Regions from separate parts of the Xenorhabdus sp. Sc-CR9 genome, predicted to be linked through region 2. Evidence: predicted binding sites of a transcription regulator. Region 2 holds the regulator's gene; the other holds the start of a gene.
What was found. The regulator CRP, encoded in region 2, controls carbon source genes, mostly activating them, when cyclic AMP is high. The targets are predictions, from matches to a motif close to ATGTGANNNNNNTCACAT.
Positions count from the first base shown of each region.

Region 1 (3,191 bases), on a different contig from region 2:
CATTACTCATCCTAAAGTTCAGCAGGCTAACAAAATTGCGCTGTATCTCTCCTTTGATGGAGAATTAGATACTCGTCCATTAATTCAACAACTTTGGCAACAAAATAAACAGGTCTACTTGCCAATATTGCATCCTTTCAGCCAACATCATTTGCTGTTCCTTCGTTACCAAGCTGATACTCCCCTTATTAAAAACCGTTTTAACATAGAAGAGCCTTCTTTGGATGTCCGACAGGTTCTACCCATCCCTGAGCTTGATCTTATGTTTATTCCACTCGTTGCTTTCGATCGCACGGGACAACGTTTAGGAATGGGGGGCGGGTTCTACGATAGAACGCTCGCAAAATGGCAACAACAAAATTTCTACCCCATCGGGTTGGCACATGATTTTCAATTGGTTGAAACATTACCCAGCGCAAGCTGGGATATTCCTCTGCCAGAGATCATTACACCAGAAAAAACATGGCAATGGATATAAATTTTTAACTCATTGAGAGGGAGTATTGAAGAAGACAATACTCCCTGTTTTTAATCAGCTCAGTTTCTTTTATCAATAAAGCAAGCGAGAACGGATCGTGCCAGGCACGGCTTTCAATTGTTGTAATACCAATTCAGCTTGAGCCGTATTTTGCGTCGTGATATCGATTACCACATAACCAATATCGCCTTCAGTCCGCAAATATTGCGCTTCAATATTGATTTCCTGATCAGTGAAGACTTGGTTGATGTTGGTTAAGATGCCCGGACGGTTTTCATGGATATGTAATAATCGGTTAGTATCCTTAGCATGGATAGGCAATGAAACTTCCGGAAAATTAACCGCTGACAATGTGGAGCCGTTATCAGAATATTTGACTAACTTACCTGCGACTTCATAACCGATGTTCTGTTGGGCTTCCTGTGTTGATCCCCCGATATGTGGTGTCAGCAGTACGTTGTCAAATTTACTTAATGGCGAAGTGAAAGGCTCGCTGTTTGTTGCAGGCTCCACTGGAAATACATCAAGTGCAGCGCCAGCAAGGTGCCCAATCTCCAACGCTTCACTTAAGGCAGGAATATCCACAACAGTACCGCGCGATGCATTGATCAGAATTGAACCTGGTTTCATCAGTTCCAACTCTGTTGCACCAATCATATTTCTGGTTGAGTTTGTTTCGGGAACGTGCAGACTCACAACATCGCTCATATTCAACAATTCAGATAGATGATGGACTTGCTGTGCATTGCCCAATGGTAATTTGTGTTCTATATCATAGAAATAAACATTCAGGCCGATATTTTCAGCCAAGATACCCAACTGTGTACCGATATGACCGTAACCAATAATACCGAGTTTTTTTCCGCGAGCTTCATAACAACCTGTTGCCTGCTTATCCCAAACGCCTCTGTGAGCTTTCGCATTTGCTTCAGGAATACGACGCAACAGCAACAGCAACTCACCCAATACCATTTCAGCTACAGAACGAGTATTGGAAAATGGTGCATTAAAGACTGGAATACCGCGTTTTGCCGCGGCCTTCAGATCCACTTGGTTGGTACCAATACAGAAACATCCCACTGCAACCAATTTTTCTGCTGCGGCGAAAATTTCTTCAGTCAACTGAGTACGCGAACGAATTCCCACAAAGCGTGCATCACGAATCGCATCTTTTAACGCTTCCGGCTCCAATGCACCTTTGTGATATTCTATATTGCTGTATCCAGCCGCTTTCAAATTGTCTACTGTGCTTTGATGAACGCCTTCCAGTAGCAGAAATTTAATTTTGTCCTTTTCTAAAGATACCTTAACCATTTGCCCACCCTAGTTGTACTTATACCCTTCATCTTTCAAACTGCCGCTTTGTCGGCTGTAACCCGAAATCCACTGGGTATAATTTTCTTAACACCGATAGATTCCACCAAAATAACAAAAAAAACGACAACAGCAAGACAACCGATTGCTTATATCACAGAATAAGCAACAGTAAATAAGTTGTTATGCAAAGTAAAATAATTCGTTACAGGACAAAAACAGGGTTTTGAGGTTTTTTTAGACAGAAAAGTGATATATATCACCAAATTTTCTTTTTTTGAATAAATACTAAAATATTTTGAGGACAGACTATTCTGCCCTCAATAAATGGTCACTCTGTGAGAATTTTAACGCCGTTCTCAGTTCCTACCAGAACGACATTAGCGCCACGATTGGCAAAAAGGCCAACGGTTACCACACCCGCAATACCATTAATTTGGTTCTCTAACTCAATCGGATCAACGATAGAAAAATTATGGACATCCAGAATGTCATTGCCATTATCCGTCACCACGTTTTCACGATAGACCGGGGTTCCTCCCAATTTCACCAGTTCACGAGCAACATGGGCACGTGCCATTGGGATAACTTCAACCGGGAGTGGGAATTTACCCAATACATCTACTTGCTTAGAGGTATCAATAATACAGATAAATTTCTTTGCAACAGCGGCAATGATTTTTTCTCGGGTCAATGCTGCGCCACCACCTTTGATCATTTGCATCTGACCATTGATTTCATCAGCGCCATCAACATAAATATCCAAAGCATCAACATCATTGCAATCAAATACAGGAATGCCGAGACTTTTCAATTTTTCAGTCGATGCTTCTGAACTGGACACCGTGCCTTTAATTTTATCTTTGATTGTTCCTAACGCATCAATAAAATGCGCTGCCGTTGAACCCGTACCAACACCTACGATTGTATCTGGTTTGACGTATTCCAATGCCGCCCAGCCCACTGCTTTTTTCAGTTCATCCTGAGTCATATCAATCACAGCCTATAATCAGTTACAAGGAAAAATCTGACGACTAGTATAAACAATATTGCCTCATCCCACGAAAAAATATGGCATAGTGCTACCCAGTCCACATAATGTTATTCAGAATTCAATGGTTATTTAAACCAGGATTTCAGATGCAGCGCGACGACAAGGAACAAATCTCAGGGAGTATAGATAGCTGTATGTTTATAAAAATGGAGAGTCTTATTTTCAATGAAACGTCCTGATTACCGATCCCTGCAAGCACTGGATGCAGTGATCCGAGAACGTGGTTTCGAGCGGGCGGCACAAAAACTTTGCATCACCCAATCTGCGGTATCCCAACGAATCAAACAATTAGAAAATTTGTTTGGTCAGCCTCTGTTGGTGCGTACCGTTCCCCCCCTCCCCACA
Region 1 is NZ_CAWQTY010000077.1:44,517-47,707, reverse strand. It holds gene AACQ81_RS03845 (5-formyltetrahydrofolate cyclo-ligase) at 1-478, shown strand, start outside; gene serA (phosphoglycerate dehydrogenase) at 551-1,792, opposite strand; gene rpiA (ribose-5-phosphate isomerase RpiA) at 2,124-2,783, opposite strand; gene AACQ81_RS03830 (LysR family transcriptional regulator ArgP) at 3,012-3,191, shown strand, end outside.
Region 1: serA (phosphoglycerate dehydrogenase) is a predicted target of CRP. The motif match lies at 2,040-2,057, and genes of this name have one in related genera.

Region 2 (3,191 bases):
TAGTCAATCTGGAATGGATACAAAAACTGATCCGTGATACCAGCGAGCGTGGACACTCTCAAGAAGCTGTTATGGATTCTGTTGTTCGCTCAATGGACGATTATATTCGCTATATCACTCCTCAATTTTCACGCACACACATCAACTTTCAGCGCGTTCCCACTGTTGATACCTCTAATCCTTTTTCTGCCAAGGCCATTCCTTCGTTAGACGAAAGTTTTATCGTGATTCGTTTTCGAGGTCTAAGCCAAATTGATTTTCCCTATTTACTGGCAATGCTTCAGGGTTCATTTATTTCCAGTATAAATACTATCGTCGTGCCGGGTGGAAAAATGGGATTGGCTATGGAGTTAATTATGGCACCGCTCGTCAAACAATTACTGGAAGGTAAAAAGATCTCATGATCTAGGCTTCATTTTATTTTTAATAAAACAGGTAACAAAAAATAATGCCGCCTGTTTTATTAAAATAAATAAGTGATTTATGTGGCGATAAATCAGCCTGATAAAAATCATAACCATGAAGAACTAATACATGCAAAAACAACGTGAAATACTTCACTAAAAGGACAGTATTCAGCATTATCTTTCGTTATTATAAATATAAAATCAATAAGACCACGTCTCTAGACCAATTTCTGGTAATCTGATAACCAGTTTAATATGCTGAAGCGATACAAGAGAAGACAGAAACGTTTTCCTGTGTTACAAACAAGTCTACATGCGAGACTGGCAAGGTATATGGGTTAAGATCAATACACTTGTATATTGAAATTTTTATAATCCATATAAAATTCTCGTTTGTCAGTTTTTCAGCAAGTTAATATGTTAATCTATTGACTTTATAAAACTAGCCTTAAGAGAAACGGCCTGTTTCTCACTTCATAAAGGCAGAAATAACAACAGAGGATAAAGCGAATGGTTCTCGGCAAGCCACAAACAGACCCTACTCTTGAATGGTTTTTGTCACACTGCCATATTCACAAATATCCATCCAAGAGCACGCTTATTCATCAAGGCGAGAAAGCAGAAACGCTTTACTACATTGTTAAAGGTTCAGTTGCTGTTCTAATAAAAGATGAAGAAGGTAAAGAGATGATTCTCTCTTATTTAAATCAGGGAGACTTCATTGGTGAACTTGGATTGTTTGAAGAGGGGCAAGAACGTACAGCATGGGTGCGCGCTAAAAGCGCCTGTGAAGTGGCTGAAATTTCTTACAAGAAATTCCGTCAGTTAATTCAGGTTAATCCTGACATTCTAATGCGTTTATCTGCTCAGATGGCAAGTCGCCTGCAAACAACTTCCGAAAAAGTGGGTAACTTGGCCTTTCTGGACGTTACAGGCCGTATCGCCCAAACATTACTCAATCTGGCTAAGCAGCCTGATGCGATGACTCACCCTGATGGTATGCAGATTAAAATCACACGTCAGGAGATTGGACAAATTGTAGGTTGTTCACGTGAAACAGTTGGCCGCATTCTGAAAATGCTGGAAGATCAAAACCTGATCTCTGCACATGGTAAAACTATTGTCGTTTATGGGACCCGTTAGTTCCTGAAAAACCGGGCCAGTGTAATCTACGAGATTCCCACTGGCTTCTTTGTTCTGTTATTGCTTTATCTGGCTGCCAGCTTATTTATCTAACCACCGCGTTATCGCTATATCCAGCCGTGCCATGCCTTCTGCTATATCATCCTCAGGAATCACCAATGACGGCGTAAAACGCAGAATACCGTCTCCTGCACTCAATAACATCAACCCCTGTTCAACCACTTTCTGCAATATATCTCTGGATTTACTCTGATACTCTTTTTTCAATACAGCGCCGATAAGCAGCCCTTTTCCACGAATTTCCTGAAAAATGCCATATTTTTGGTTCAGATTCTCCAATGCGCAAATGATCATATCATGACGTTCTTCCACTCCGGCCAATACTTCTGGCGTATTGATAATATCCAGAGCTGCACAACCAACAGAACAAGCCAGAGGATTTCCTACCATTTCCCTCACCTTGTTTTTATATTTACCACATCTAAGTGAAATAATAGTCATTAAATATGAATAAAAAACCACATTATAGCAAATAAAAAAACAGTAGAGTGAGGGGTTTGGTGTTACCAGATTAATATTTAAGAAAATTATTCAACAACTCATGTCCTTGCTCACTAAGAATACTTTCTGGGTGAAATTGCACCCCTTCCAGTGGCAAAGTACGGTGGCGTATCCCCATGATTTCATCCACATCACCATTGCGTTGGCTCCATGCCGTTACTTCAAATGATGCCGGAAGGGTTTCCGCAGCAATAACCAAAGAGTGATAACGAGTGACGGTCAATGGATGATCCAATCCCTTGAATACCCCCTGCTGACAATGATGGAGCAAACTGGTTTTTCCATGCATCACTTCACGGGCTTTGACTATGCTCGCACCAAAAGCTTGCCCTATCGCCTGATGCCCCAAACACACACCGAGAATAGGTAACTTTCCGGCAAAATGCGAAATCGCTTCCAGCGAGATCCCTGCTTCATTTGGCGTACAAGGCCCAGGTGAAATCACTAAATGCGTGGGTGCCAGCTTTTCGATATCTTCAAGCTGCAACTCATCATTGCGTTTAACTAAAACCTCTGTCCCTAACTCACAAAAATACTGATATAAATTGAATGTAAAAGAGTCGTAATTATCTATTATTAATAACATAGGAGTATATCCTACTGATTTTATAGTTTTATAAGTTACCCTACCCACATTAGGGTATTATGCATTATGTCTCACGGTAAAATAAAATCAGATAAACACTATTAACGGCAACGAAGTACTCATCATACCACAGAAGCACTGTTAGAATAGTAGCGACAGAGAAGGGAAACTCAGAGAAGTAAAGTGCAACCCAAACAATCAAGGGCGATTATCCGAGTATCTACTTATGGCTTATAACCAATGGATTTCAAGAGGCAGTGCGACAGTAAAGGAACCGACAAGTTCGTCGGGAACGAATTTGTCCAGCCGAAGACTGTCCCTTGGTGAGAGGCAGGAATCTCTCATTAATCCCCAGAAACATAGACGGCTATGTTTCTGGGGTGAGTGAGAACAGCCTACAAAACAGGAGATTGAAAGATTAAGGCTCGATCTTGGCTGACAAGATCACGATAGGCTTTGCTGGTACATTTTGATAAGGACCAACATTTTCTGTC
Region 2 is NZ_CAWQTY010000194.1:4,701-7,891, reverse strand. It holds gene AACQ81_RS14205 (phosphoribulokinase) at 1-404, shown strand, start outside; gene crp (cAMP-activated global transcriptional regulator CRP) at 918-1,550, shown strand; gene AACQ81_RS14195 (aminotransferase class III-fold pyridoxal phosphate-dependent enzyme) at 1,632-2,000, opposite strand; gene AACQ81_RS14190 (aminodeoxychorismate synthase component II) at 2,122-2,697, opposite strand; gene ppiA (peptidylprolyl isomerase A) at 3,116-3,191, opposite strand, start outside.